Regions from separate parts of the Apilactobacillus intestinapis genome, predicted to be linked through region 1. Evidence: a T-box and tRNA genes for the amino acid it is inferred to sense, from the RefSeq annotation. Region 1 holds a T-box; the other holds one or more tRNA genes.
The links. The T-box of region 1 lies ahead of asnS (asparagine--tRNA ligase). A T-box ahead of a tRNA ligase gene usually reads a tRNA of that ligase, here a tRNA-Asn.
Positions count from the first base shown of each region.

Region 1 (16,298 bases):
CATCTTTAATCCGACTGCAATCATGTTAAATGACATTTGTGCTTGAAGACCACCGTGGCTTCCATATGATGCTAACGCCACAATCTTGTTTTTCCATTCGGAAGCTAAACAATCAACCGCATTCTTTAAGACGGCTGGAAAACTCCAGTTGTATTGAGGGAATAATAATACGACCGCATCCAATGATTTGATCTTGTTACTCCATTCAATACTGTGTTCTTGTTTGTATTCCTGCTTGGCTGGAACTTCTTCTTCATCTAAGAAGGGAAGGTTAACTTTGGCTAAATCAATGATTTCTGTTTCAAACTGATCTGAAGATAGTTGTTGGTTTAACCAATCTGCGATTTCCGGACTGATTCTACTTGGACGACTACTACCAATGATGATACCAACTTTTTTCATTGTAAAATCTCCTTTAATAAAAGAGCATTCTAAACGAATGCTCTTTTTAAAACTTATTAGAATTTAGCGCTACCTGGTTCACGTGGGAATGGGATAACATCTCTGATGTTTTCCATACCAGTAACGTACATAACTAAACGTTCGAAACCAATACCGAAACCGGAATGCTTGATTTCACCGTACTTACGTAGGTCTTCGTACCAGTCGTATTCTTCTGGGTTTAAGTCAAATTCTTTGATCTTGTCGTTTAAGACATCGTAACGTTCTTCACGTTCACTACCACCAACGATTTCACCAATTCCTGGTACTAAACAGTCAGCAGCGGCAACAGTCTTACCATCGTCGTTATCACGCATGTAGAATGCCTTGATATCTCTTGGGTAATCAGTTAAGAAAGTAGGGCGTTTGTAGACATCTTCACACAAGTATCTTTCGTGTTCTGATTGTAAATCAATTCCCCATTCAACTGGAACCTTGAATTCTACATCTGCATCTTGAAGTAACTTAACAGCGTCAGTGTAAGTAACACGGGCAAAGTCTTCGCTAGCAGTCTTTTGTAGTTTTTCAATTAGGCCTGGTTTAACGTTTTTATCTAAGAATTCTAGTTCATCCTTAGCATGATCTAAAACGTAGTTGATAACGTATTTTAGTAAACCTTCAGCAACATCCATCATACCTGGTAGGCGAGTGTATGCCATATCTGGTTCAATCATCCAGAATTCAGAAGCATGACGAGGAGTGTGTGAGTTTTCAGCTCTGAAAGTAGGACCGAAAGTATACACATTCTTGAATGCCATAGTGAATGCTTCTTCTGGAAGTTGACCACTAACAGTTAGGTTAGTTTCAGTCTTGAAGAAGTCCTTTGAGTTGTCTACGTGACCTTGGTCATCTTTTGGAAGGTTGTCCATGTCCATAGTTGTAACTCTGAACATTTCACCTGCACCTTCAGTATCACTACTTGTGATGATTGGGGTGTTAACGTAAACGAAGTCATTGTGTTGTAGGTATTCGTGAACTGCAAATGCAGCTAGTGAACGAATTCTAAATACTGAGTAGAAAGTATTAGTACGTGGACGCAAGTGAGCGATAGTACGTAGGAATTCGTAAGAAGTCTTCTTCTTTTGTAGAGGGTAGTCAGAGTCTGAACGACCAACTAGTTCTACTTTTTCTCCGTGCACTTCAAAAGGTTGAGGAGCATCTGGAGTCTTCACAAAGGCACCTTCAACAGTGATTGTTGAAGCGATTGGAAGCTTACTGATTTGTTCAAAGTTTTCGTTACTCTTTTTAACGATAATTTGAGCACTCTTGAAGCAAGAACCATCGTTTAATTCGATAAAACTGATGTTTTTTGAACCACGAATGGTCTTAATTGAACCTTCAAGAGAAACTGTTGTGTTGTCTTCTAAATCTTTAGTATATAGATCCTTAACACTTAGTTGTGTCATGTGATTCACGCCTTTCCGTAAACTATAAATAGCGGTAAATAAAAAACTTCCGCCCCAAAATTAGGACGAAAGTTCCGCGGTACCACCTAAAGTGCCTATAAATAGGCCACTCAATCAAATAACGCTTTGATGTGCGTTCGTTTCTACTAAAGATTCAAAACGAAAACAAATAGGTGTTATTCATTGATGAAAGTATTATTAAGCTCTCACTATCCTTAACTCGCTGATAAGATTCATCAACTACTCATCCGTATTTATAGTTCTATCATATTAACTATTTTCACATTTAAATATTACCACTATTTTGACATTAATTACAATATAAAAGTAGGGCAAAGACAAAAAAGCGTATTGATTGCATTAGATATGTACATATTGGATAATGGTTTCATTAAACAACTTATTTTATGTAAGGGGAACGCAAAATGCCAAAGATGAATATTGACGTAATCAAGGGTCACGACCGCGATTACTTAAAGCAACTAATGGATATTTCCTACCATGTCATGCTAGACTGTTTCGGTGCTCCAGATGGAGATAGATACCAAATTTTAACTCAACATGAAGATTTTGAAATGAACATCTTAGATACCGGACTAGGCTTTGATCGTACTAACGACGTTGTCGTATTTAGTCTTACTACCAGACCAAGAACTAAGGAACAAAAGTTGAAATTCTATCATGACTTGGCTGAACAACTAGAGGACAAGCTAGGCATCAAGAAGACCGACTTAATGATTAACCTAACTACCAATACCGATGAGGACTGGAGCTTCGGAAACGGAGTCGCTCAATTTATTGATGGTCCACTAAAATAAAAAAGTGCGGTTATTGAGCCGCACTTTTTATGTAGAGTTAGTTTGTAAGTTAAGATAACAAGCTGAATTGAAAAGGTGTATCAAGTTATCAGCTTCAAGTCGATAATAGCACGATGTGAGGATATCGTTAAATAAAAGTTTAGTAACAAAGTATAAGATATATTAGGCGTAATATTAAACGAAATGAACTTAATTTAATCACTGGGTTAAAAGTAGCTAATATATTTTTTTAGAAACTAGCAAATACACTGATTAGACACGTTGTCTATCTTAAATGAAAATAAAAGAGTGAGGTTTATATATATGAAAGTGGTTAATATTGCCAGCGCAAAAAAATTGAATTCCTTGGTTGATGCGCCCATGCCAGAGCTAAAAGATGGGGATGTTTTGGTCAAAATCCATGCAGTCGGCGTTAACCATGTTGATTTGTTATGGGCGGATCAAAAGGTTAAACCAGAAGAAACTGTATTAGGATTGGAAATGGCTGGGGAAGTCGTTAACGGAAATGATACAAAGTATAATGAAGGAACCCGCGTAATGGGATTGATTGATGACGGCGGATATGCTGAATACATCGCTGTTCCGTCAGAACGATTAATGCCAATTCCAGACAACATTGATTACAAAAAAGCGGCCACCATTCCTGAAAGCTTTCTAACCGCCTATCAAACACTATTTACGATTGGGAACCTACAAGATAATCAAACTGTCTTAATTCATGCGGGAGCCAGTGGGGTAGGAACTGCCGCAATTCAATTGGTTAAACTACTTACCAAGGCTACCGTCATTACAACATCTAGTACCAAGAAGGCCGATATTTGTTTAGACTATGGTGCCGATTACGCAATTGATTATCGCAATAGTGACTTTGCAGAAGAGGTGCAAAGAATTACCGATGGGCATGGTGCCGACTTAATCTTGGACTTCATCGGTGCCAGTTATTATCAACAAAACATCAATTCAGTTGCAATGGACGGCCAAATCATTCTAATTGGTAACCTTGGTGGAAGTGAGATTAAAGACGTTAATATCATGGATATTATTGGTAAAAGAATCTCAATTACTGGAACATTATTGTCACCTAGAAGTAACGAATACAAGGCCAAACTAATCAGTGACTTCAGTAATGATGTCTATGACCTGTTAGCCGATGATAAGATCAAATTACATGTCAGCAACGAGTTTGATTTATCCCAGTCGGAACAGGCTTTAACATTCATGCGTGAGAAACAAAACACCGGTAAAATTATCTTAAATGTTAAGTAAAAAGGGCGCCAATTTGGCGTCCTTTTGTTGTTTTTAAAAATGTCAAGATTAAAAATTTTACAATTTGTAACCAAATATTTAATAATTTGTAAAGAAATTGGGAAAAATTGTAACTTGTGTATAGCATTCTTGCAATGTTTAGATTGTACAATAGAGATAATCATAATTGTTAAAGGATGAGAGTATGTATAAACTAAAGTATTTATTGATGAGTTTTGGGGTCGCGTTAATCGGGGTACTATGTATTTCATTTACTTCAGTAAAGAGTAATGCCGTATCTAACAACGTTTACGATTTATCTGAATGGCAAGGCAACTTCACCGATAATCAAGTGAAGACATTGAAGAACGAAGTTCCTTTCGTAATTCTTCGTGTTCAATTCGGTAGTGCCTACCATGATAAGACCTTTGCCCACAACGTTGCTTTAATGAAGAAGTATGGTGTTCCATACGGGGTATATTCATTCAGTCAATATACCAGTCCTTCAGATGCAGCTAGCGAAGCAAAGACATTGTACAGTCGTGCTCCAGAAGCTAGATTCTATGTTAACGATTATGAACAACAAACTGTAAAATCAGGTGGAACTAATGCCGCTACCAAAGCATGGGTTGATGCCTTGAGACCACTAGTTGGTAATAGAAAGATTCTTTTCTACTCATACCAAAGTTTCATGGTTTCTCATGCCGCTGATGCCGTTAGTTCATATGATGGTTACTGGTTAGCAGCTTACCAAACAAATGAACCACAAAGAGAACATGTTTTATGGCAATACACAGATCACTTCTATTCTCCAGCATTGAACCAATACGTTGATGCAAGTGTATTAACACAAAAGAATAGCTCTTGGTTTATTGATGCTACAAATAACAGCAACAATAACAATAGCAATAACAAGCCAAGTAAGCCAAAATCTAATGTGACATACACTAAGGAAAACAAGACATTGACTGTGAAGACAGCCGTTAAGTATAACTTCTACAACCATGTTCCTGGAAACAACTACTTTAGTGAACTTCACAGAACTCACTATGGTCGTACATTCCATGGTAAGAATGTAACGGTAGATTTAAAGGCAACCGTAAATGGTCGAACTTACTACCGTGTATACGAAAATGGTAAGTTATTAGGTTGGATCAACCAAAATGGATTAGGTCCACACATTAGTTATTCTAAAGTTAACATGCACAAAAAAGTTAAACTAAATAGTAACTACAGATTCTACAACCATGTAACACAAAGTCATTTTGCTGATTTCAAGACAATGGGAACAGCAAGTGAATACGCAGGTAAGACAGTCCACATTACTGGTCGTGCAATTAAAGATGGTTGGAAGACTTATTACTACAAATGTTATTACGAAGGTAAGTTCATTGGTTGGATTTACCAACGTGGAATTTAATAAATTAAAAGACATCGCCTAAGCGCGATGTCTTTTTTGTGCAAAAATACCAAGAAATTTAAAACCTTTTTGTTAGAAAAATGTATAAAAAATAATGGTAATCATTATCAAAATGTTATTAATGTAGTTATTTTTATAACATTTGTATAAAAATAAATGATTTTCTTTAGAAAAAATTTATCAATTTACACCTTTCTTAAACTAATTAAACATTATATAATCTTTAGTGTAATCTTAAGAAAAAATTAAGAATTTAAGAGAGGGGCATAATCATTTTATCACTTAAGCAAATTTTGAAGACAGTGATGATTGCAGGAATCGTTTCATCAGGTTTAATGATGGCAAATACGCAACACGCTAAAGCTGAGTCTAACGCATCAGATTCACAGGTTAGCTTGAAAAAAGATACCAGCTTATACGACTCGCAAAAAATTAAAAAGATTAAAACTAAATCCGCTAAAAAATACTTCGGAAAAGAATCACTATACGAAAAGAAAAGTGCTAAGGTTAAGAAGACTACATATAAGTTAGTCCAAAGCAAGAGTAGTAAGAAATCAGGTTGGATGAAATCATCTGATTTATACGTTGTGAAAAGAAAGGTGACTACCAAGTCTACATATGAACTATCACCACGTATCAATGATTCTTCCGACTTAGATAGTCGACAACTAACTCAACTATCTGATAGTCAAATCAAATCTAGAATCAGAGCTAAGTTTGTTAACTTTGTCCAAAATCAAAGAAAAAAGACTGATAACGGTTCATGGGTTTCAAGTCGTGGCTTAGACAAGGTTGCGCAAGAACGTGCCAACTACGTTGATCCAACCATGGGGGAAGCTTCACATTACACTACCAGAGATGGCAAACGTCATCGTCAAGAGGCTGCTATCTTAGATGGTCAAAGAATGAAGATTGTTAAGAACCAAAACGATATCTATGAATCAAATGGTTATGCCACTCTAGATAAGAACTACTACAACGTCTCAGATTACGTTAGGTACTTTAACGAAATGATTACTGATGATGGCGCTTCAGGTGATAGCCACAAGGCCCAACTACTAGGCAATGAATCAGATGGATTAAGATACTACGGAATTGGTTTAAGAGTGATTAGAACCGACATTACCGTTCAAGTAAACATTGTTATCCTATCAGCTGATACTAAATACAAATAAACAAAAAAGGAAGCCCGCTGGGGCTTCCTTTTTTATTTGCGTTTGATAACGCGAACTCGAATAACTTCGTTGATTGATTTTAAATCGTTTAATAATTGCTCAGTTGGTTCGTCACAAAAATCGACCATTGTATACGCCATTTCACCCTTAGCACCGTTACTCATTTGATTGATGTTAAAGTTGTTGTCGGCTGCTTTGGTGGCGATTTGACCAACCATGTTTGGAATGTTCTTATGAATCAAGGTAATGCGGTAAGGTGAGTGCATTGAAACGTTCATGTTTGGTAGGTTCAATGATTGTGATAGGCTACCGGTTTCTAGGTAACGTTGAATAATCTTAGCACCTCTGACAGCACCGTTTCCTTCAGCTTCGACAGTTGATCCACCGATGTGTGGAGTGATGACGACATCCTCGCGATTCATTAATACGTCATCACCAAAGTCGGTAATGTATGAGGCAACTTTGCCTTCATCTAAAGCATCAACGACGGCCTGGTTATTCACGATGCCCAGACGCGCATAGTTTAGGATGCTTACGCCAGTCTTCATTTGATTGATTGAATCACCATCGATGAGGTCGGTAGTCTCGTCATTCTTAGGAACGTGGACGGTGACGATGTCGGCATCCTTAATTGCATCTTCTAGGGTGTTGGCACGAGTGATATCACTTTCGATGCGCCATGCAGCGTCTGATGATAGGTAAGGGTCGTATCCGACAACATCCATGCCTAGGTCGTTAGCGGCATTAGCCACCAATGAACCGACGTGACCTAAACCAATCACGGCAAGGGTTTTATCTCTGATTTCGGTTCCTTTAAAACGTGGATCGATTTTCTTCATCTTTGAGATATCAGCATGTAAGTTGTTAGCTGAGAAGTTCGCTACGGGGAATAGATGACGAACAGAAGCAATAATCATTGATAGGACGACTTCCTTTACGGCATTGGCGTTACTTCCTGGAGTGTTGAAGGCGGCGATGCCTAGTTCTGATAGTCGATCGATTGGAAGGTTATTAAAACCAGCACCGGCTCTGACAATTACCTTTAGGTTTTCAGGGAAGTCAGCATCTAACATGTTGGCTGAGCGGATTAGGTATGCGTCTGGATTATCGCTTTGGTTAATCTGGTATTTATCACTGAATTTGTCTAAACCATCCTGTGAAATGGCATTAAAAGTTTTAACGTAATACATAATTATTACCCCCGAGTTTGTTCGAATTTAGTTAGGACATCAATTAATTTTTCAACACCTTCAACAGGCATTGCGTTGTATAGACTGGCACGAAGTCCACCGATGCTTCTGTGACCCTTTAGACTAATTAGGTCGTGTTCGGCTGCGAAGTCGACGAATTGTGCATCTAGGTCATCGTCATTGGTAGTGAAGACGATGTTGGTGTATGAGCGTTCATCTTTTTTGACGTTGTTATGGAATAGGCTTGATTGATCAAGATAGTCATATAGCATGCTGCTCTTTTGAATATCGCGTTTTTCCATTTCAGCAATTCCGCCGTTTTCTAATAACCATTGAGTGGTTAGTTTGGCAGCGTAGATAGGGAAGACCGGTGGAGTGTTAAACATTGAGTTCTTCTTGGCATAGGCTTCGTAGTTAAGAATGGTTGGGATATGTTTGGCTGGATCAATTAGGTCATCTCTTACGATAACGATTGTTAGGCCAGCTGGAGCCAAGTTCTTTTGCGCCCCCGCAAAGATAAGACCAAAGTCGTTTATATCATATGATTCAGCCATGAAGTTGGAAGACATATCACCAACTAATGGGATGTCTTTGACATTTGGTAAATGATTGGGATGGTATGTAGAGCCTTCAATCGTGTTGTTGATGGTTACATGCAAGTAATCATAAAGATTCTCGTCAAAGTTATCGCTTGGATATGGAAGTTGTCCATCGTCTTTGATGACATCGATTCCGTATCCCAGTTGTTCAGCTTCTTGATAGGCTTTCTTGTTCCAATGGCCACTATCTAGAAAGGCAATCTTTTCTCTGTGGTTAGCTAAGTTCAAAGGGACAGCAGCAAACTGACCAGTCCCACCACCTTGGCAGAATAGAATATGGTAGTTATCAGGAACATGCATTAGGTCCTTGATGTTTTGCTTAGCGTCATTTAATACATTTTCAAACAGGGTGCTGCGGTGTGAAATTTCCAAAATACTCATGCCACTATCGTTAAACGATGGCATCTCACGTTGAATCTGATCAATAACTGGTTTCGGCATTACTGCTGGACCAGCTGAAAAATTATATACAGTCACAATTCTCACTCCCAAAAATAGATTAAACGAAATAAAAAAGCCCCACAGAGACAGTTCTGTGGGGCCACTAGTTCAAGTGTATTGTCTTTTAGACCCCACAAAATGTTAACCATCTATGCAGGGCACAAGTTTCGTATAAATAGGCCTACATAAATGGATGTGTAGACCAGGAAGAGACAATTAAATTATTAATATTTGTATTTCTTAACATTTTAATTACCTCCTCCTTTAATTTAACCAAATTCTAACACACATATAATAATTTGCAAACAAAAATGTTATAATAAATCAAAATATACGTGTTTCATTGAAAGGAGAGTTTTATTTTGACTGAGTTTTATTTTGTTCGCCATGGTAAAACATTCGCCAATCAACAGGGGTTAAAGCAGGGGACGATTAACTCTGAAATCACCTACTTATCCGATTTAGGGAAGCAACAAGCACAGCATCTACATGATCATTTTGACATTAGTTTTGCCGATAAAATCTATGTAAGTCCACTTCAAAGAACTCAAGATACTGCTAATTATTTAAATGCTGGAGTCGGTCTATCAATCGAAAAAGACGAACGATTATTGGAAATTTCATATGGTAAGTGGGATGGTCAATCCAATGCCGAATTGATGAAGACCTATCCAGAAGTCTTCGATGAAGAACTAGAGGATGTACTACCTAGTTATGCACCGCTATCCGATGGGGAAACCTTTGAACACGTCGAACAACGCGTCAGTGAGTTCATGGAAGAAGTCGCTGCGAAGTATCCAGATGGTAAGTTCATCTTGGTATCACACGGTTTTACTGTGAAGTCAGCCATGTTGGTAGCATTAAGACAACAAGATGATCCAATGTCTGTGATTGAACCGGATAACACTTCCGTGACAAAGATTAGATTGAAGAATCATCAATACTATGTCGATTACTTTAACCGCATGTATTAAAAAAAGAGCCGTACTGGCTCTTTTTTAGTCGAACATCATTATCTGAATTGCTAGCACAATTGTTGATAGTGATATGATAAGTGTTTCTTTAAACGGAAAGTGACTACCTAGACCGATTATAAAGATTTCAATCAATAAGATGATAAACGATGCTGATAGCAGTTTCTTCTTACTGGCAGAAATGAAGGTAAAGATAACCTGGAATAGGTTAATAAAGATGATTAATACACCCAACAGAATAGTCTGTTGGTTAGTATTGTCACCAATAATTAGTGGTAATGCTATGTATGTAAATATGAATAGGTTGATAAATGATCCGATGAGTTGAAACCCACCTGTAACAACGTCTCTACGAATCGTTTTTCCCTTCCTTCTATCAATATCAGTTATCATAAAATTCTCGATAATGTTATCATTTAAATATTAAAAATAAGAAAGAATTTAACTATGAAAAATGCGGATTTATTACTAATCGAACCAAAGAAAGACGAATTTTCTAACTTAATTGCTAATTCAACATCTATTAAACATAACTATTCCCATGTTGCGCTAGTTTACATTAATGATGGAGAAGAGTTTGTGATTCATGCGATTCCTAATCGAGGAGTCGTGAAACAAAGGATGAGTCAGTTTTTAGATGACCGAAACGATCAAAGCATCGACTTGTATCGAGTAACTAATGATATCGATAGAGACGAAGTGATTGGTCGTGCGAAAGCAATGATTGGCAAACCTTATAACAATCTCTTTTTGAATCAACGCGACAGTTTTTACTGCTCACAATTGGTGACATATGCCTATGAAAAAGAAGGATTGTTTGAACTAACACCATTACGATTTGGACAAGGCAAGCAGATTTATGAAGAGTGGGTCAATTACTATCAAGAATACGAAATGACGGTACCAACTGATGAAATGGGCAGTAGTCCAAACTCATTGGTAGAGTCTAAGATGATTAAGTTAGTTGAACATGTCCAATAAAAAAAGAAGCTAGGATGGCTTCTTTTTTTATAGTTGTGGAAATTCTTGCATATCAAAGAGGTGGCGTTCACGAATAGTGGTGTAATCTTCGTTCACCCATGCTCGTTCCATATGAGCAGCTTTGATTGCGGGGAAGTCTCTTAATAACTCTTCGTTTAGATTAGTCTTGATGTTGCAAGAACTCATTTAGATATTTATGTGATAGTTGGTATATCTTAGCTGAACTGTATTTTTCATGTGGTTCACTCCAGATACATAGGGCGGAGTCAATCTTTTGATTGCCTTTATAGATATCGGATGTATTATTGTCGTCCCAGACGCGTTCATTCCATTTGTGTAGAAGTTCCTTCCAATGAAAACGAGATGGTGCAGTGTACATCTTAGGGAAGTTAATTACATATAGATAGTAAAAGTTACAGTTAATGACCTTAAAACCGTGATGGAGCAATTGAGGAAGGGTGGCTCTTAATCTGATTAGTTCTTTTCTGTCATCAGGATCACTTTGTTGGCCATTTTGACTCCAGTAGAAGACGGTAATGTTTTTGTGATACCTGTTGATGGTCCGTTTATGAAAACTATCATTCCAGGCGGTTAGTTTATAACCCTTTTTATTTACAAATGAATCAATCGAATTGATGTATTTAACGAAGTTATTTTCCTCAGTCTTGTTATCTAATGAGATTTCATCAGCGCCCATGCCAATATGATTGCCCTTAGGTAATAGTGGCAGGTATTCGGATAAGATTCTCTTAGAAAGCGTTAGGGTGCCTTTCTTGGAAAGTTTGAATTCATTATAGCCGTCTCGATATACCAGTTGTTTCTTCAAACGACGACCGTATTTGGTATAACTAAGTAGTTTTAGAATTCCTTTATCGTGTCCAGGGAGATCGACTTCTGGAATTAACTCGATGTGTCTTTTTTGGGCATATTTAAGCAGACTCTTTAGTTGAGCTTTACTTAGAAATGCCTTGTGAGTCTTACGATTGAAATAGATACCATTTTTGACCTTGGCCTTTTTTCGTAGTTTGACCCAGATAGCTGTTTTCGACACCAAATCGTTCATTGTCGGTCAAATGTAGTAGCATGAATTCGGCATGATTTTTGGACAGGGTATCAATGTATTTACGGATTAATCTAGGTGAGTAAAACGATCGCGCACAATCCAATGTCATACCTTTGTTACCCTGAATGCTATTGGCCGATGATGTAATCCCAAACGAGAAAGAAGTTGATAGTACAACAACGGCGGTTAAACAAGCACTGATGATTTTCTTCACATTATCGCTTCCTTATACTTATATGAAAATAAGTATATAATAATGAAATTGAAATGGAGATTTATACAAAATTAAACACATTGTCTTTAAATTTTATAACGTTCTATAAACGTCTATAATTGCCGCTTTAATTACAATCTTCCTATGATACAATAAATCTATACACACAATATATTAAGGTGAATTAATATGGCCAATTATAGAACGCAAAGTGAATTAGATTTCGAAAAAGAAATTGTCCACCAATTAACTATTGGAAGTAATCAGTGGACAGAACGAAAAGATTTATATGAAGCTACACCCGATAAATTATGGGAAAACTTCAGAGAAAAACTTAATAGAAACAATATTGCAGCGTTAAAACATAAGGAACTAACTGATGAGGAATTTAACCGTGTTAAAGCTCGCATCAGTAATGTAAAGAGTCCATACGATGCTGCTAAAATCCTAGATGCCGAAAATGGAATTGGTAAGATTGAAATTCCAAGAGACGACGCATCACTAGGGACTGTTACATTAAACATATTCTGGAAGGCAGATGTTGGCGGAGGACATTCAAGTTATGAAATCGTCCGCCAAGCCATCAGACCACGTTCAAATGACGATGATTCAGATCGTCGTTTTGATGTGACTTTATTAATCAATGGTCTTCCATTAATTCAAATCGAATTAAAGAAATCAACGGTTGAAATTAACCAAGCATTTAACCAAATCAAAAAGTACGCCGGTGAAAATAAATACACTGACATTTACTCATTACTACAAATGTTTGTCATCATGAGTCCTGACAGCTCAGCTTACTTTGCTAACGCTCGTCCTGATGAATTCAACAAGTCATTTGTCTTCAAGTGGCGTGACGAGGATAACAATCCTGTCGAAAATGGGATGGACTTTGCTAAGTCAGCATTGAATATTCCAATGGCTCATAAACTAGTCAGTGAATACAAAGCCATTGATGAAGAACGTAAGAAGTTATTATTACTTCGTCCATACCAAATCTACGCGATTGAAGCGGTGCTAAAACGTATTAAAGAACACGAGAATGGATACGTTTGGCACACCACCGGTTCTGGTAAGACATTAACATCATACAAGACCGCTAAATTGGCTGCTCAAATGCCTTCAGTTGATAGAGTTGTCTTCTTAGTTGACCGTAAGGCATTAGATGATCAAACGGTTGGTAACTTTAGAGCTTACGCATCAAACGATGATATGACCATCAATAAGACCGACAATACTTCGAAGTTACGTCAGGCCTTATTAAAGGGTGGCAATAACATCATCATCTCATCGATTCAAAAGATGGCTAATTTAGTTAATGCGGAAGAACAAGCTCAAGACGAAGGAAGAAATACCAGAGTATCTCAATCTAAGTTATTAGATAAACGAATTTGTTTCTTCGTTGATGAAGCGCACCGTTCCCAATTCGGAAAGATGCGTCAAGATATCAGCAATGCATTCAAGAATGCCAATTGGTACGGATATACCGGAACCCCAATCTTCCATGAAAATAGAAAGAAGTTCCAAGGAGACCGCGGAGTTACCACACAAGAACTATTCGGTAAAGAATGTCACCGCTATACCTTAGTTAACGCTCTAGAAGATCATGCAGTTCTTCCTTTTAACGTTGAACATGTGAACACCATTGCCAACGTTAATGAAATCGTTGAAGAAATCATGCAAAAAGAGACCGCTAAGGAACTAAAGAAAAAGGGCCAAGAACTAACCATCTCAGAAGAAAATGACATCAAAAATGAACTAAGAGAAATGTCTGATGTGGAAAAGGAATCATACCTTCCAAATGATATATACGAAAAAGATGAACATTTGGATCAAGTTGTTGATTATATCTTAACCACAGGTCCTAAGAAGATGAGTCTAGGTAAGGGAAATTACAATGGAATCCTGGCCACTAGTTCAATTCCAATGGCCATTCGTTATTACCAAAAATTCAAGGAACGTAAGAAATTACATCCAAATGATGTCGATAAAGATTGGCCTCGTGTTGCAATTACATACTCACTAGCTGAAAACGATGATGCGCACAAGGAAAATATGGATGGAATGGATGAAGCAATTGCCGATTACAACGCCATTTTTGATACCAACTTCCATAACAATAATGAAGAAATCAATCTTTATAACGAAGATGTAGCGAAGAGAACTGCCCGTCGTGAATCTTACTATGCCCATTTAAAACGTGATCAAGAAATCAACCTAGTCATTGTTGTGAATCGATTATTGACTGGTTTTGATGCGCCTCGTTTGAATACTTTATTTGTCGATAAGATGTTCGAATACGCTAACTTGATCCAAGCATATTCTAGAACTAACCGTTTAGAAAATAATGATTTAAAACGTGAAGGTCAAATCGTCACATTCAGAAAGCCAGCTATCTCTCAACAAAATGAAGAAGATGCTTACCGCTTATACGGTGGTGAAGGTTCATACGAAGAACTAATGCGTCCTAAGTACATGGATGCTGTTGCTAAGTTCAAGAGTGAAGTTGCTCATTTGAAACGAATCGCACCCAATGCTGATGCCGCCGATGATTTAAAGGGTAAGGAAGCAAAGGTTGATTTTGTAAAGACATTTAGACGTGTTAATACGCAATTGAACTCATTAACTATGTATAACGACTTTACTTGGGATAATGCCGAAGAAGAATTTGGCATTAGTGAAGATGAAGTCCAACACTACATTGGAAAGTTCCAACGTATTAAATCTGAAATCCAAGAAAATCAAGACGATGATGAAGACGACGAACTAAGTAATTTGGACTTTTCACTTTCAATTGGATCAACCGTCTTAGTAGATTATGACTACATCACAGGTCTATTAAAAGAGTTGGTTGATATTCGTAACAGTTATGATACTGATGAAGAATATCAAGAAAACATGACCGATTACTTACAAAAGGAAGCTGAAATTCAAGAACAGATTAATAAGTACGAAAAGTCTGGTCACGAAAAGCAAGCTGCATTGTTACGTGAAATCTTATCCTACTTGGATGAACACGTGGTTGAACCAGATAAGTTTGATGACTTTGTTCAACAATACAAGAGCAACAAGTTAAATAGTTTGGTAAATGAATTCGCTGATAAGTGGGGATTAGACCCAGAAGAACTAAAACGGGTCGCAACAGAACGTCATCGAAACATTGAAGAAGGTTCTCACCTACAAAATCTAATCGACCATGGTGACTTAGACCACGCAGCTGAACAACAAGGCGATGACAATCTAAAGATACCAATTATCTATAACGCTAAAGCAAATCAAAGTATCAATTCATTTATTGATAAAGAAATTGACGCATACCTATAAGGAGAATGAACATGCCTGAAGAAAAAACACAAAGCCTAGAAAGCGCACTTTGGAGTGCCGCTGATGCATTACGAGGTAACATGGATGCCTCTGACTACAAGAACTATTTATTAGGATTGATTTTCTATCGTTTCCTATCAGTAAAAGCACTAAAGGCATTTGCTGAAAGCAACCGTATGGATGAAAATAACCATGAAGAATTAAAGAAACAATACACACAATTCTTGGATCCAAATAACATGATTGGTGACATCAAGACTAGAGAAGCCACTATGTCATCACTATTGAACAAGAATGGATACCACATTGAACCAGAAAACCTATACAGTTCACTAATCGATAACATTAATGATGGTAGCTTTGAAATTGAACAATTAGAAACTGCTTTGCATGAACTAGAATTATCAACCAATAACCAAAGTTCACACAACGATTTCGACGGTTTATTCCAAGACGTTGATTTACACAGTAACAAGCTTGGTGGAACCATTCGTCAAAGAAACCACGCCATTAGTGAAACCATGTTGGCACTAAACAGCATTGATTTATTCGGTCACAATGGGGATGTATTGGGGGATGCTTACGAATACCTAATCGCCCAATTCGCCAGTGATGCTGGTAAGAAGGCAGGAGAATTCTATACCCCACGCCAAGTATCTGACATCATCTCACAAATTGTTACTTACAAACGTAATGGTGGGGATGACCAAATTAGAACCATTTATGATCCAGCTGTGGGTTCAGGTTCGTTACTATTGAACGTAGCCCAACACGTTGATAGACCAGAACTAATCAAGTACCACGGTCAAGAACTAAACACTACTACTTACAACTTGGCTCGTATGAACCTAATGCTTCATGGTGTGTCATACGAAGACATGGAACTACGTAATGGTGACACCTTGGACAAGGATTGGCCTGTTGAAGAACCATACCAATTCGACGCCGTTGTAATGAATCCACCATACTCAGCTAAGTGGGATAACGATGACTCACGTCTAGCTGAT
Region 1 is NZ_JBMHFD010000016.1:285-16,582, forward strand. Features, by position in the region: gene ACOMA7_RS07080 (NADPH-dependent FMN reductase) at 1-402, opposite strand, end outside; gene asnS (asparagine--tRNA ligase) at 459-1,847, opposite strand; T-box leader at 1,906-2,114, opposite strand; gene ACOMA7_RS07090 (tautomerase family protein) at 2,273-2,665, shown strand; gene ACOMA7_RS07095 (NAD(P)H-quinone oxidoreductase) at 2,969-3,931, shown strand; gene ACOMA7_RS07100 (GH25 family lysozyme) at 4,116-5,330, shown strand; gene ACOMA7_RS07105 (hypothetical protein) at 5,636-6,505, shown strand; gene ACOMA7_RS07110 (phosphoglycerate dehydrogenase) at 6,538-7,695, opposite strand; gene serC (3-phosphoserine/phosphohydroxythreonine transaminase) at 7,701-8,771, opposite strand; gene ACOMA7_RS07120 (histidine phosphatase family protein) at 9,098-9,709, shown strand; gene ACOMA7_RS07125 (hypothetical protein) at 9,734-10,102, opposite strand; gene ACOMA7_RS07130 (YiiX/YebB-like N1pC/P60 family cysteine hydrolase) at 10,157-10,690, shown strand; gene ACOMA7_RS07135 (hypothetical protein) at 10,718-10,876, opposite strand; gene ACOMA7_RS07140 (family 20 glycosylhydrolase) at 10,851-11,741, opposite strand; gene ACOMA7_RS07145 (family 20 glycosylhydrolase) at 11,668-11,862, opposite strand; gene ACOMA7_RS07150 (type I restriction endonuclease subunit R) at 12,157-15,291, shown strand; gene ACOMA7_RS07155 (type I restriction-modification system subunit M) at 15,303-16,298, shown strand, end outside.

Region 2 (16,298 bases), on a different contig from region 1:
TAAGGCAACGGTTACAAGACCAGCACCGGCTAGAAGTGAACCAACTGGAATACCGATGATACTTAGAATTGAGTATAACCAGAAGAAGATTAAGATGTAATTGTATGTGTTGGATGAAATTGATTTCAAAGTACCTTCACGTTTGGGACTAATCTTCTTTTGTTTTTGTAGGTATCGACCAAATAGATGATTGATGATGATTTGACCAATAACCTTAATAATAAGGAAGAAAATAGAAATTAAAAGAATATCAATAACGGCAAAAGTTAGATTATGAAGCATGTCGCTCCATTTAAAACTATCTACATATTGCTTTAGAATACTTGGATTTTTTGCAGCTAAACTAAACATAATAATGACTTCCTTTCGTATTTATATATGATAGTAAAAAACGCCCCAAAACGGGCGTTGAAACTCTATTTTGAAATATCGGCGATTACCTTGTTGTTTGGTAACTTAATACCAGCTGCGGTAATGGCTTCAAGGTATAGTTGTAAGAATTTGAATTGAACATCAAATCTTGCTTCATCCGTAGTTGGGATGAATTCCTTTACGGCAATGGTTCCATCACCCATATCAACAGTACCTAGGATATCTGGATCACCAATGATTCCTTCGGTGCTTGGAATGTTCTTAGCATTAATGTCTTTCATAATGTTAATAACTTCAGTGATAGGGGTATCTGGGTTAACGCGGATGTCGATATCTGCCTTCATGCGTTCCTTAGACATGTTACAGATGTTAGTAATATATCTGTTAGGGATGAAGTTTAAAGCATCGTTGTTACTTCTAATCTTAGTGGTTCTAAGACCGATTTCAGATACTGTACCGGTCACATCACCAATGGTAACGTAGTCTCCAATGCTAATTTGTTTTTCAAATAGAATGAAGAAACCATTGATGATATCACTGGCTAATCCTTGGGCCCCTAAACCAATGGCAACTGAGAATAGACCAGCACCAGCAAGTAGTGTTCCGATTGGTACACCGATAAAAGTTAGCACAGAGTAAATCCAGAAGAATACTAGGATGTACATGTATGAGTTAACTGATAATGAGTGTAGAGTCTTCAATCTGTTTTCAGGAATACCACGTTCTCTTTTAGCGTAGTTCTTAAATAGATGGTTAATGATTTTTTTACCAATTCCCTTTAAGATTAAGAAAAAGATTGAAATCAATACGATATCGATTACAATATTTGTTAAATTATGTAGGATCTCGTCCCAATTAAAACTTTGAAAATATCTGGCTATGAAACTAGGGTTGGTTGCAACCTTTAGCATATAGTTCACTCCTTAAACAATTATCACATATAATATCGTAACATCAGAATTATTAAGATGACAGTTAAACCGTCTAACTTAAGAAAATGTTAACCTATTGCGGCTTACATCGGTGTTAGAATAAAATTAATGAACGATTTATCCATATCGTATGTGGCGATGCTGACCACTAAAGCTAAGATTAAAAATACTATGTTGTTTTTGATTGTTCTGTGCAAATAGACCTTGCGACCGATAACAAATACGAGTGTGATAACAGTCAATACAGCTATCAAGAAGACGATGAGTCCACTCATTAGACCAAATTTATACATATTATGCATCTCTTTTCTATTTAATAAGTTAATCATAACACCAACCATACATATTTAAGTGAACAATAACCTTATGGAGGAATTAAAAGTGAAATACGAACACAAGCGCCAACTTACCAGGGATAAAATTGAGGGCGCGTTAATCAAAGTCGCAAAAAACAAGGGGATTGCTGATGTAACGGTGAGTGATATCATCAAGACCGCAAACATTAATAGAAGTACATTTTATCGTCACTATATTGATAAACCCGATCTGATTGAGAAAATAGAAGATCGCGTTATTAATGATATTAGGGAAGCAAACGTTGATTTAAAGAATAGCAATGTGAAATATATTGATACAGCAGCAGGAAAATTCGTTTATCAATTTTTAACAGTTATCGAGGATAATCAACAAATCTTAGAATTATTACTAAGTGGAAAAGGTGATATTCAATTTACGATGAAATTGATTGTCTTTTTTAACGAATTAGTTGATTCAACTACTGAGGTTTTCACTGATTCAATGGATGAAAAGAAGCGCAAACTATTCGCCGCTTATAATTCATCGACAGCATTAGGGATAGTAGCCTTTTGGGTTCATCATTTTGATGAGTACGATAAGGACTACGTCTATGATTTCTTAATGCATCGACAATACTAAAAAAACACGCTATGAATTTCATAGCGTGTTTTTTTATGGGGAAGGATAATTACTAGCTATTCAGCGCTTAAACTTTCGATTGGATCTAGTTTAGCACCCTTATTTGAAGGAAGAATTGAAGCTAGTAGGTTGATGATAACGGCAACTACGATACCGAAGATGGCATCACCAACTGAGATTTGGATGATTGAGTAGTCAATCAATCCGTGAACAGCTGAGTTAATTCCTAATTGAGTTAGATATGAAATAACGACAGCTGATACTGATGAGAAGATTCCTAGGAATAGTGCTTGGCTGACGAATAGCATTCTGATGTTACCCTTAGTAGCACCTAGGGCACGTAGAATACCAATTTCCTTAGTTCTTTCAGCAACACTAATGTATAGGACAACGATAATCATGATTGCTGATACTAATAGTGAAATACCAGCAATGGCAGCTAATACGTATACAGCAAGGTTAATGTAAGTGTTTAGAGTTGATACAATCGCACCGGCACCTTGAATGCTGTATGCTTTCTTACCATTAACTTCGATGGCCTTGATTCTGTTTTGAACAGGATCAACGTTGTTTACGCCACCTTTGATGTTTACGTTTAAGAAGTTTGGTTCAATCTTGATGCCGTTGTCGGCTAGAGATTCTTTAACAGTAGCGTAGTTAATGATAGTAAGTGGGCTTTGTGAGTCGATAATTCCAGAAATCTTTAATTTCTTAGTTACTGGGTATGGAGTACCGTTCTTCATGGCAGTGAATGAAACTTGAATTTCTTTTCCTACCATTGAGTTAGGGTTCTTCTTGTTTAATGCTTTAGCAGCGGTAGTGTTAATTAGGATTTCGCCATCCTTTGGAGTTGTACCGTGCTTGATGTTGTCCTTGTTGATAGTAGCTAAACTAGTAGTCATGTATGAAGATTGGGCAGTCTTGTTGCCATCCTTCATTTGAATACCAGTTGATGCGTAAGCTTTTTCAACGGATTTAACACCCTTTACGTTTTCTAAACGGTTAACGTCAGCATCCTTAAATGAGGAATGATCGTTAGTGTTTTTATGGGAAACTTGAACACTGTTTGGATTTACTTGAGAGTAAATTTCATGGTTAATGTATCCTCGAACACCGTTTCCAAGTCCTAGCATGAATACAACTGAGAAGATACCAATTAATCCACCAAAGATGATTAGTAAGTTACGTTTTGAGTTGTACTTGATGTTATCCCAAGTCATTTTAACGATTGATTTTAATGATAGAGATTTTGATTCTAGTGCTGGTTCGTCACTTTCTGAGTACTTGTCACGAAGAGTTCTGTCTTCATCGATACGACCGTCAGTCATGTGAACGATACGAGTACCGTAATCAGCAACCTTTTGAGAGTGGGTAACAGTTAGGACTAGTTTTCCTTCCTTAGCAATGTTATCCAAGATTTGTAGGATTTCAGTTGTGTTTTCAGGGTCCAAAGCACCAGTTGGTTCATCGGCGATTAGCATTTCTGGGTCACCAGCTAAAGCACGTGCGATTGAAACACGTTGTTTTTGACCACCAGATAATTGGTTAGGGTACTTGTTGATGTGATCACTTAGACCAACTTTAGCAAGTAATTCTTTGGCGCGGGCTACTTGTTCCTTCTTTGAAAGGGTAGTCATTTCAAGTGGAACTAATACGTTATCTAAAATAGTTAAGTGACTAATTAGATTGAAGCTTTGGAAGATAAAACCGATTGTCTTACGACGGTATTCATCTAGTTGTTTGTCAGTATCATGTTTTAATGAACTGCCGTTTAGTAAAACGTCACCTTCGTATTTACTGTCCAATCCACCAATGATGTTCATTAATGTAGATTTACCACCACCGGATTCCCCAAGGATTGATACCATTTCGCCTTTTTCGAATGATAAATCAATTCCTTTTAAGACTTTGAATTCGTCTTTGCCTAGGTAGTATGATTTTTGAATATTTTTTAATTCTAAGAATGACATTATTTTCACTCCTTGTTGTTATTTAATTTGTAATGACTATTATATGCGGAAATGTATGCAAAACAATCATCAAAATGAAAGGAAGTGTTGCATTTTGAGAGAAAAATTGCAGAAAAATTAAAATTTGTCACATTTTGTAATATTACTATATCATTCCTGCAACATTAGGCGTCTATAATGCAAATCAAAGATTCATTTAGAGAAATAGGAGTGAGTATATTGATTAAGTTCAGTTTTAAATCAATATTGATGACAATGGTCGCTTCTCTTGCTTTAACAACGGGGGTTGGAGCAATTGGAAGCTTTAATACAAATGCAAGTGCAAGTAGTAAAACCGTATATGACTTGTCTGAATGGCAAGGTCGTCTAACTAATAAGAAGGCAAAGAACTTAAGTAAAGAAGTTCCATTCGCAATTCTAAGAGTTCAATACGGATCAAGTTACAGTGATAAAACATTCAAACACAACAAAGCGCTATTAGATAAGTACAAAGTACCATACGGTGTGTATTCATTTAGTAGATATAACTCATCAGCAGCTGCTGCCAGAGAAGCTCGTGACTTATACCACAGAGCACCAAATGCTAAATTTTATGTAAACGATTTTGAAGTTGCTTCAATCAGTCGTCGTCATTCAAACGCTGCGACTGCCAAATGGGTAAACACTTTACGTCCACTTGTTGGATCTAAAAAGATTCTATTCTACTCATACTTAAGTTTCATGAAGACATATGCTTCTCAAGCATTAAGTAAGTATGATGGATACTGGTTAGCTTCATACACTAAGAACGAACCATCAATTGCCCACGTATTATGGCAATACACTGATCGTCACTACTCATCTGCATTACACAAAAAGGTAGATGCAAGTAAGTTACGTGAACAAAAATCTTGGTTCTTAGGAACAGTTGCTAAGAAAGTAGCTAACAATGACGCTAACAAGGGTCAAAAGGTGGAAAACAAGCAAGGTAACACTGAAGTGAAACCTGCCGCCACATCAAATGACAAGACTGCTAAAGTTGTTAACCTAGCTGCTAAGAAAGCAACAGTTAAGAAGACAGACGTCAAGAATGAAACTGCCAAAAAAACAACTGTTAAGAAGGCAGATGCCAAGAAAGAAACTACTAAGAAGGCAAACGCCAAAAAAGCAACTGCTAAGAAGACAACTGCTAAAAAAGCAAAAAAACATGTTAAAAAGGTGACTCATCACAAAAAGAAACATGTAAAAAAGTCAGTTAAGAAACACCACAAGAAAAAGCATGTTAAAAAGGTTCACCACAAGAAGAAACATCATAAGAAACATGTAGCATAAAGAAAAAGGCGATAGTCATTAGACTATCGCCTTTTTTTGATCTGAAAACAAATAAAAAAACCTAGTCAAAGGGCTAAGTCTTTTTATTATGTGGAATTATAGATAATTATGAATAAAAATATGGAAAAGCAATTTGCTTTATTAGTTAACATTGGGATAAAGCTAACTTGGGATTTCTCCCAACTGCTCCGGCTGGACTCGAACCAGCAACCATCGCATTAACAGTGCGCTATTCTACCATTGAACCACGGAGCAAAAATGAGGTGAAAAATTATCTTTTTGATGAGTAGGGTTCCACTCAACTGCTCTAACTGGACTCGAACCAGTAACCTTCGCATTAACAGTGCGCCGTTCTACCATTGAACCATAGAGCAATAATATGTAGTTTGATAAAAGATCTAAGTCTTTTTGATGAGTAGGGATGCTACTCGACTGCTCTAACTGGACTCGAACCAGTAACCTTCGCATTAACAGTGCGCCGTTCTACCATTGAACCATAGAGCAAGAATGAAATATGTGCTTGGAATTTAATCCAACTACTCAAAAGAGTATAAATATGTCTGCATGTGATATTTAAATGAGAGAAAAATGTGAAAGATTTTTCTATTAAATATATCAAATAACAACGATAATTTTTAACCTAAACATCTTACAAACCCAATAAAGACGGTAATCTTATGCTTTGCTTATGTAGTTATCATATCTCTGTCGTTGTTTATAATAATACACCATTATTAAAAGAATGCAACTGTTTTTTCATTAAAAATTAATAAAAAGAAAAAGCCACCAATAAAATGTTGATATAACAACGTTTTTCACCGGTGGCTTTTTTAATTATTCTAACATTTGATCTAATTCTTTGACGAAAATAGGGGTCCAACCGTAACGATATCCGGCACAGGTTGGATGAGTGTCGTCTAGCATAAAACAAGGATTTTCTTCGTTCATTTTCTTCAATGCCTTGTTGTTCCAAATGTCGATGATGGCAAAATGCCATTTTCTTTGTAATTCGAATAGCTTATCACGTAGGAATTCGTACTCAGGTTCTGGCTTTCTTAGACAGGTATAAAAGACCAATGGACAATCCCAAGTATCTTGAACGGTGGCGGCTATGTATTCAATCGCACCGATGGTAGTTTGGGTATCGAAATCTTCAGCATTGTATGACTTACTGATTCTGCCCATTTCGACACCATTTCTTTGATCGTTAGTAGATAGTTGGCAGGCAAACAAATCATAATGAGAATCAAAGTTAAGATTCTTCTTCATTCTACTAATGTAGGATTTTTCATTAATATCTGCCAATGTGGTTCCGCTAATTGCTTCCTTAATGGCGTGGACGCCATGTTCGACTCTTAAGAAGTCGACGAATGAAATCCCCTTAGCAGCAAGACCTGCTGTTACTGAGGAACCAAGGAAGACGATTTTCTTACCGTTTAGGTTGTCATCCACAAAGAAATCTCTAGATGGTTGATATATTTCGCTGTTAGCTCTTCTAATATCAATGCTTTTCTTTGATAACTTCACAAGCGCAGCGCCGGCTGCAGTGAATAGTGCAGTTTTAATCAACCCGTATTTCATTGTAATTAACCCCTCATAGTATTTTTATTATTGTCTTTAATTTTACTAGCATTTAGGGGCCACTACAATTAATAGCGGGAAACTTAATTAATATTTAAACATTTGTACAGATACTTTGTGATGAAAATATCATTTAATTAAAGAAATGATCATCATTTTGCCCATTAATATTAGAGAAAACATTAAAACAAGGGCGTTTTATAGCGATTTTAGTTGCAAATATGACTAATTCTTAATTTTTATCAAAATTATTTCATCTTTTTTTCACTTTTTTGCTAATATTGCTTGCTATATAATCGCACAAAAGGTAAAATAACTCTTGTAAATCAAATGTGATATTTCTCACAAAGTGAAGTTATATAAATATTAATTAAAAATTATTAGGAGGCCACACACTAATGAAAGTTATCGTAGTTGGTTCTTCACACGGTGGATATGAAGCCGTTCGTGGAATGCTTTTAGAAAACCCTGACGCAGAAATTCAATGGTATGAAAGAGGAAACTTCATCTCATTTCTATCATGTGGTATGGAATTATACCTTGAAGGTACTGTTAAGGATGTAAATACAGTTGCTTACGAAACTGTAGACAACGCAGAAAAAGATGGTGTACATGTATTTGTACAACAAGAAATCGCAAGTATTGATGAAAAGAACAAGTCAGTTCATGTTAAGAACTTAGCTGATGGTTCAGAACGTGATGAAAGCTACGATAAGCTAATCTTAGCTATTGGTGCTACTCCTCGTCGTTTAGACGTTCCTGGTAAGGATCTAGAAAACCTATATGCAATGCGTGGCCGTGACTGGGCAATCAAGCTAAAACAAAAAATGGTAGATCCTGACCTAAAACATGTTTTTGTTATCGGTTCAGGTTACATTGGAATCGAAGCTGCTGAAGCATTTGCTAAAGCAGGTAAGGAAGTTACTATCGTAGACCACAACCCTCGTCTATTGGGTAACTACCTAGATTCAGAATTCACTGAAAAACTAACTCAAGAGTTCAAAGAAAACGGCGTTAACTTTGTTGGTAGCGTAAACGTTGCTGAATTCGTTGGAAAAGACGGTAAGGTTTCAGGCGTTAAGACTGACCAAGGTACTTTCGATGCTGAATTAGTTGTTGAAACTGCCGGTGTTATTCCAAACACTTCATTAGTAGATGGTCTATTAGACCTAGACGAACGTGGCCGTATCAAGACTGACGAACACCAAGAAACTAGTGTTAAAGATATTTACGCTGTTGGTGACGCAACAAAGGTTCCATACGCACCAACTGGTGAATTATCATCAATCGCTTTAGCATCAAACGCTCGTCGTCAAGGACGTACTGCTGCTGCTAACGCTGCTGGAAGAGAATTAAAGATGACTGCTGTTTCAGGTTCATCAGCACTTTCAGTATTCAACTACCACTTTGCTTCAACTGGTGTTAAACAAGACACTCAAGAAAAATGTGGTGTTAAGGGTGCTGAATCAGTACTAATCGAAGACTGGGCAGTTCCTCCATTCGTTTCACAAGAAGCTGGAAATGCTAAGGTTTACTTCAAGATTACCTTTGACCCAACTGATGGTCGTATCTTAGGTGGTCAAATCATGTCAACTAGAGATGTTACTGCAAACATCAACACTATCTCATTTGCAATTCAACAACATGCAACTGTATACGACTTAGCTTACGCTGACTTCTTCTTCCAACCAGGATTTGATCGTCCTTGGAACATCATGAACGAAGCTGCACAAGCTGCCGTAAGAAAGATCAACAAGTAAGAACAAAAAAGACGCTGAAATTTTTCAGTGTTTTTTAATACTAATCAGTTGACACGGTGTCACTATAAAAGTAATATATTCAAAAATGACACAATGTCACCATAAAAAAGGAGTAGTTACAAATGCCTACACAAACTTTTTTAAATTTAAATGAAGACAAGCAAAACCAAATTTTCAATGCATTGATTAACGAGTTTTCAAATCATCGTTTAATGGATGCACAAGTAGCGAGAATTATTAAAGATTGTTCAATCGCGCGCGGTTCTTTCTACAAGTACTTCGATGATATTAACGATAGTTATCAATACGCTTTAAAGAGGGTTTTAAGAGAGATTCATTTTGATGTATTCGAACAGTTGAAGGCAGAACCAACTGATTCACTTCATGCTTTTTATGTGGCAACTGAGTCTTTTATCAATGAATTGGAAAATTCTGATTACGAACAGTTTTATCGTCAATACGTCCTATTTAACCAATACGAATTAAAACATGTCGAATATGATTATAATAATCTACCAGATGACAAACTAATTTTGCTGGTTAACGGTCAAAAGATTGCGGATAGAAAAACAATCGTGTTGACCTACAAATGGGCGAGTCGAGCAGCTCATCAAACCATTCGAACTGTATTGAACGGAGGCGACGATAAACAAGCGCTATCAGATTTCTCTGATTTGTTAAAACTAATTAATAAGGGTTTAGTTAACTAGGAGGGACAACCGTGTTTTTATCACTTCGCGAAATTAAGAAGAGCAAATTTAGATACAGTCTAATTTGTTTAGTAATCGTGATGATTGCATACTTGATTTTCATTTTAACCGCATTAGCTAACGGTCTAAGCGAAGCTAATCGTCAAGCAATCGATTCATGGAATGCTGAAAAAATCGTTTTAAATTCTGATGCCAATGGTTCATTGGATCAATCTACCATTACTGCACAACAAGCTAAAAAGGCTAGTAATGACAAACGCGCTGACATCACTCAAATGAGTGCCAGCGTTCAAACTGTTTCTGAAGGCAACAAGGTGGGTTCACAAGTGATTGGTTTGAATAAGAATCAATTCATCTACCGCGACTTAAAAATTGTCAGTGGCCACAAGTTGACCAAGGATAACGAAGTCGTAGTCGACCAAAGCCTATTGGAAACAGACGGCTATCACCTGGGAGAAAAGGTGAAGTTCAGCAGAAACGGTCATGTTTTTAAGATTGTCGGAACCGTAAAGAACAACCAATTAAACGTGGCACCGGTGATTTACGCTACCAACGATGCCGTGCAAACTGAAAAGTTTGGTACTGACGTGAACCATACAATTAGTGCCATGATTTATAGAAACGATGTCAAGAAGGCGGTCGCAGGAACTCAAATCATGAACATTGAAGACTTCATTCAAGACATTCCTGGATACAGTGCGCAAAACAGCACCTTTGAATTCATGATTGCGTTTCTACTATTAATTACCTTAGTGGTAATCTCAATCTTCTTATACGTCTTAACCATGCAAAAGATTCCATACTTTGCCGTGTTAAAGGTACAAGGGGTATCAAACGGATATCTAGCCATGAACGTGGTTTCAAACGCTTTGATCCTAGCAATTGCCGGAGTGGCAATCAGTGGATTATTAACTTTCTTAACTGCCATTTCAATGCCGGCAGCAGTTCCAATGACCTTCGATATGACATTGATGGGTGCGGTTGCTGTGATGGTAATTGTGATGTCAATTATTGGTGGATTAATTCCAATGCGCACCGTCGCAAAGATTGATCCGGCCAAAGCAATGGGAGGTTCATAATGGGAAAAATTGAATTAACTAACGTCAACAAAGTCTTCGGCGACAAGATGGCCGCAACTACTGCTCTTGAAGATATCAATTTCTCCGCCAATTCAGGTGAAGTGATTGCCATTACAGGGCCTTCTGGTTCAGGAAAGAGTACTTTCATGAAGATTTTGGGTGGTATTCTTTCAGCCACATCTGGAGATATTAATATCGATGGTAGTGACTACGGTAATATGAGTAAAAAAGAACAAAGTAAGTTTAGATTGGAACATATCGGTTTCATTCTTCAAGCCTACAATCTATTGCCTTACCTAAAGGTATCTGATCAATTCAGACTAGCCGATAAAGTCAAGAAGAGTGCAAACATTGATCCAGAAACATTCTCAAAGTGGGCGCAAGCGCTAAAAATCGATGATTTAATGAATAACTATCCTGATGAATTATCCGGTGGACAACAACAACGTGTCGCGATTTTGCGAGCACTATACACCAATCCAGATATTATCTTGGCGGACGAACCAACCGCTGCCTTGGATGGAAACATGGCAGTTAAGTCGATGCAAATGCTACAAGACTTAGCACACCGTAAAAACAAGACGGTCATCATCATTACCCATGATGCTAGATTGTTGAAGTATGTTGATAAGAACTATCGCATCGTCGATGGTAATGGTCAATTTATTGATGTAAATAATGCAGAATTAGTATAGAAAAAGCAGCTAAGAATATTTCTTAGCTGCTTTTTTGATTATTTTTGGTGTTTCTTTTCAACGTGGTTGGTGATGTCACTGTAGAAACGTTGTTCTAGTTTGGAAGAACCAGAACTCTTGAATGCTTGCCAACTACCGACTAAGTCGATACTAAACAAGCTAATCTTGTCTTCGATTAAGAATTCTTTTTCAAGGGTTTGCTTTAAGTCTTTTACAATTTCCTTGGTACGATCTAGAACTTCGAATTCCTTTTCGTTAATGAATGATGATTCGAATTCCTTTTGGTACTTGTTCAAGAAGTTACTCATCACTTCTTGTAATTCTTCGTCATATTTGGGAATGAATTTGCGTTTACCATCTTCAAACTTGTGGTAACCGTCATCCACTAGAAATGATAATTTAAACCATTCAGTGTATCCATCTCTGGAATCCTTGTAACTTAAGTCAGGATCGTTAAATTCGTTAAACATTTCATTTACTAGTGCAATTGCCATAATGGTTCAAACTCCTTCGTCCAAATATATTTTCTAACTATATTATATACTAATATTTTCTGTTTTTTACTTCAAATTATTTAGTTTTTTGGATTGCTTGAATTTCTTTGTATTGGTTTTGCATCCATGAAATGTAGTTAGGCTCATTACTTGGCTTAGTTTCAGTCACGTAGACGATTGGTAGGTTGTTTTCCTTAGCTAGTTTTACTAAGTTGTTAACGGTCTTGCTGTTAACTTGTTTGTTAACAACGAAGAATGAAAGCTTGTGGTTCTTGATATCTTCTTGAAGTGAACGAATTGATTTTGGACTTGGATCGTTGTCCTTTTCAGTTGCTTCTTCAAATGAAGTGTCTGATACCTTGTAACCCATGTTTGCTAGTGAGTAATCGAAAACGGGTTCTGAAACTGCGACTGGTTTGCTCATCTTGTTCTTCTTGATGTCATTAAGTTGAGTGTTTAAGACTTTTAGTTTTGCGATGTATGCCTTAGCGTTAGCTTCGAATTGTTTCTTGTGTTTTGGTTGTAGCTTGGCGAACTTGTCAGCTAGGGTGTTAGCTAGTTTTTCCATTGTGGCAACGTTATACCAGATGTGTGGATTGTCACCAGTCTTTTTACCCATTAGACTACCAACGTTGATTGAATCAACATCGTTGTTGCTGCTGGCTAGTTTTTGTGCCCATGAATCGTAACCTAGACCGTTGTAAATCACTAGGTTAGCCTTATAAACGTTCTTGGCATCTGAACTAGAAGGGTTGAAATCATGAGGATCGATGTTTGGGTTGTTGATGATGGATGTTACCTTACCGTATTTACCTAATACATTCTTAGCTACTTCACCGTAGAAGTTCACTGAAGAAGTAACGTTGATGCTTTTCTTGGGGTCGTTTGCCTTGGTAGAAGAACAACCAGCAAGAACAACTAAGAACATGCTGATAAAAGCAATTAGACCGACTACTTTAAATTTTTTCATTGTTTGCCTCCAAATAAAAAATATACCGAATTCTGTTATATAACAAATATAGTTATATATCTAAATTCGGCATATGTCAAGAATGATGTTTCTTAATCATTAATATGGGTTTTTAAAGTTCCTAATAGTTGAGAAACGTGGTTATCACTTAATTGATAGATTCTTTCCTGGCCATCCTTTTCGCTGTAGACTAGGTTAGCATCCGCTAATATCTTCAAATGGCGAGAGATGTTTGGTTGGGAAGTTTCAAAGTAATTCATTAAGTTGGACACATTACTTTGATTGTTGGCTTCTAGATAATACAAAATCTTAATTCGAAGTGAATTATCTAAAGCTTTGGTAATCATATGTAGTTTTTTGTCGTTTATGATCATAATTTCCTCCGCGAGTTGTGATATTTAGATTATAACGTTAAATGGCATAAAAACAAAACGACATCGCGCAATTATTGCTTTTTTAGTCGATTAATTTTGGCCCCGATTTTTTCTTTCCGATCATCGGATACGCGATACATGACCTGAGCATATCCTACGATGATGATAAGTAGTGATAAAAGGATGAAGACTGGAATTGATAGGTGCCATCTAAAGGCGTCGAATAGTGTTTTAATCGAAACAATTGAGTCTAGCATGCAGGCAAATGAGATGTAGGCCCATGCAGTCGATTGGTTGGAAACGTTGTAAAAAGCCCTGAATTTTTTGATATCTGTATCGGATTTAGCGTTTAACAAAATCTTTTTTAAACGATTACGTTCCAGCATGATTTTTAGCGGTGGAATCATCCATAGTCCGGCTCTCATTGGATGGTATTTTTTTGCAGAGTGTTCTGCTTTATGTAGTTCGTTGATTTGACCGGACATGTCTAAAACGCCTTGAAATAGGCAAAAGACAAACATTATGTAACTTGCTGAAAAACTGATAATTGCGTAAATCATGGCACACCTCTTATCTTTGGATAAGTTTATTGTAACATTTAAATAAACTTTGGTTGCAAAATAAAAAAATAGCATTATTATTGATTAGGGAAAAGAAAAATGAGGGGGGCTTTCAAATGAAAACTATAATTTATGGTCATCGTGGTGTACCAGATTTATATCCAGAAAATTCGCTTCAAGGATTTCGTTATGCACTGCATAACCATATTGAAGGGTTAGAATTTGATGTTCATTTAACCAAGGACAACGTCCCCGTCGTGATTCATGATGAACGAATTGATCGCACAACTGATGGTAGAGGATATGTAAAGGATTATACATATGAAGAATTATCACGTTTTTCATTGTCTAATTACGAACCAATTCCAAAGCTACAGGAGGTCTTAGAATTAGTCGAGGGCAGGGATGTCTACGTTAATTTAGAATTCAAGACCAATAAGATTCACTATAAAAACATTGAAGAAATCGTTATTAAAATGGTGGATGAATACGAATTACTTCACCCAATCATTTACTCTTCTTTTAACATGTCCTCGATTAAGATTGCCCAAACCATTACCCATGATGCTCAGTTTGCATTCTTGACTGGTAATCGTATCGACAATCCCAAGGAATTCATGGCTGCTAATCACTTAGATGCATTGCACCTTCGTTTTTACCAACCAGATATTGAAGACGTGGAACGCATCTGGACCGTTAACGGCAATCTTCGATTACGCTTCATTATGAAACGTAATGTCGCTGGTGTGTTCACCAATAATTTTGAACGAGCGATTAAGATTAGAAACGAAGTCGAAAGAAAAAAAGGTAACAAAAAAGACAAATAAGTGTTAGAATACTTTTATTCTACTCATGGAGGCTATATTATGGCACTTACAACTGCTGAAATGTATTTTTTAATTACTAGTAAGTCCAAAGATAGCCGCGTAATGCTAAAAAATGTTCGTCTACGTGCTTATTTAGTAGACAGCTGTTTGTTAGACTTAGCGGCTGCAGGTGTAATTAAATTAGGTGAAGATAACCGAATCGAGATAATCGACAATTTACCACACAAGTTATACTTCTTGAACTCTTTTATGGATTTAATCATCCGTAACAAGAACGAAGACGTGGATACAATCATGGCAAAACTTTTGCAAAACATTGATGTAATGAAACACACTTACATGGCGTTAGGCGAACAGTTCTATGAAGGTGGCCATGTCTTGGAAAAGAAGAAGGGACTAGTGCACAAGGTAAGAACCTTTGTACCAAAGAACCAAACTAACCAAGAAATCATCGATGCTATTTATGATCAAATGATGGGTTCAGCGCCAATGACAGTTAACGTATACTGCTTAGCCAAGATGCTAACAGTTAGCCGTCAACTAAAGCTATGCTTTAAGAGTCGTGAACGTCGCGTGATTTGCACAAGATTAAAACGACTATCTGAACATCCTGAATACAATCATATTCAAGAATTAATAGATACTTTTGGTGAACATATGAGAAACGTTGCTGCTTTGGTAGCCAAAGAACAACCAGCCTCATACATGACTAAAACAAAGACAAGCACAATCTAAAAAAAGACCCAGCAATAATTGCTGAGTCTTTTTTGTTATCCTTTGAAGTCTAAAATGAATTCTTTATCGTTAGTTTGTTTGATTTTGATGTTCCAAAGCGGTGTAAACACGATACCGTCATCGTATTCAACCACTAGTTGGGCATCATCATAGGCCTTGCCACCATCGTTTTCAGCCAAATATTTTACAAATAAGATGGCGTCTCTTTTTTGATCAAAGAAGGGTAGCATATGGTCTTGGTAGAAAATGGTGTAATTGTGAAAAGTTATTTGAGGCATTGTAGTCTCCTATTTTAAAAGTCAGATTTTAGTTCATAGTGGGTAGCATCGATTTCTTCGATTGAAACGTAGTCGCCACCATTGGGATGAAACGTTAATTGGTCGTTATCGACATCAACAACTAGCAATAAGTCGCTTCCAGCATTGAATGCCAGTCTTTCGTTATTTTCGTCGAAATAACCGTCGATTTGATCGTCGTCGTATCTCAAATGATACTGTCTGATTTGAACTTCTCTCATTTAAATCTCCTTGCCCTATACGGGTTGGTATTCGTTGGCGATGATGCGGTAGGTCTTATCATCGACTTTTTTAATGGTAACGCCTGATTGTGGTAGTAATACTAGGCGTTCATTTTTGAATCTGATTTTGATTCTGACTTCACCATCTAAATTAAAAAAGGTTAACCCTTCTTCGTTGTTGGTGTAAGTAGAATGGTCAGGATTAAACATGAAAGTGTAATCCATAAATTGCAATTTATCCATTGTAATTTCCTTTCTATGTATTAGACAGAATGTTAACATTTTATGTCTAATTACTCAACAGCGACTAGGTTAACCTTGTTGGTGCCATCAATTGCACTGATATCTGCGATTAATTCATCGATTGTGCCATCCATTTGACTCAAGTCCAGTGAAATCACTACACTGGCTGAATCATTGATGGGGATGTTTTGGTTGATTGTTAAGATGTTGGCATCACGGTTTGAAATGGAAT
Region 2 is NZ_JBMHFD010000009.1:3,177-19,474, forward strand. Features, by position in the region: gene ACOMA7_RS05885 (mechanosensitive ion channel family protein) at 1-351, opposite strand, end outside; gene ACOMA7_RS05890 (mechanosensitive ion channel family protein) at 417-1,283, opposite strand; gene ACOMA7_RS05895 (TetR/AcrR family transcriptional regulator) at 1,686-2,240, shown strand; gene ACOMA7_RS05900 (ABC transporter ATP-binding protein/permease) at 2,297-4,210, opposite strand; gene ACOMA7_RS05905 (GH25 family lysozyme) at 4,430-5,521, shown strand; tRNA gene ACOMA7_RS05910 (tRNA-Asn) at 5,705-5,776, opposite strand; tRNA gene ACOMA7_RS05915 (tRNA-Asn) at 5,824-5,895, opposite strand; tRNA gene ACOMA7_RS05920 (tRNA-Asn) at 5,954-6,025, opposite strand; gene ACOMA7_RS05925 (SGNH/GDSL hydrolase family protein) at 6,356-7,102, opposite strand; gene ACOMA7_RS05930 (FAD-dependent oxidoreductase) at 7,501-8,862, shown strand; gene ACOMA7_RS05935 (TetR/AcrR family transcriptional regulator) at 8,985-9,572, shown strand; gene ACOMA7_RS05940 (ABC transporter permease) at 9,584-10,651, shown strand; gene ACOMA7_RS05945 (ABC transporter ATP-binding protein) at 10,651-11,346, shown strand; gene ACOMA7_RS05950 (hypothetical protein) at 11,385-11,840, opposite strand; gene ACOMA7_RS05955 (metal ABC transporter solute-binding protein, Zn/Mn family) at 11,917-12,810, opposite strand; gene ACOMA7_RS05960 (ArsR/SmtB family transcription factor) at 12,903-13,184, opposite strand; gene ACOMA7_RS05965 (hypothetical protein) at 13,256-13,744, opposite strand; gene ACOMA7_RS05970 (glycerophosphodiester phosphodiesterase family protein) at 13,861-14,571, shown strand; gene ACOMA7_RS05975 (GPP34 family phosphoprotein) at 14,611-15,306, shown strand; gene ACOMA7_RS05980 (hypothetical protein) at 15,342-15,584, opposite strand; gene ACOMA7_RS05985 (hypothetical protein) at 15,599-15,823, opposite strand; gene ACOMA7_RS05990 (hypothetical protein) at 15,839-16,066, opposite strand; gene ACOMA7_RS05995 (ACT domain-containing protein) at 16,117-16,298, opposite strand, start outside.
Region 2: it has a tRNA-Asn gene. The T-box ahead of asnS (asparagine--tRNA ligase) is inferred to sense a tRNA for this amino acid. The anticodon was not compared.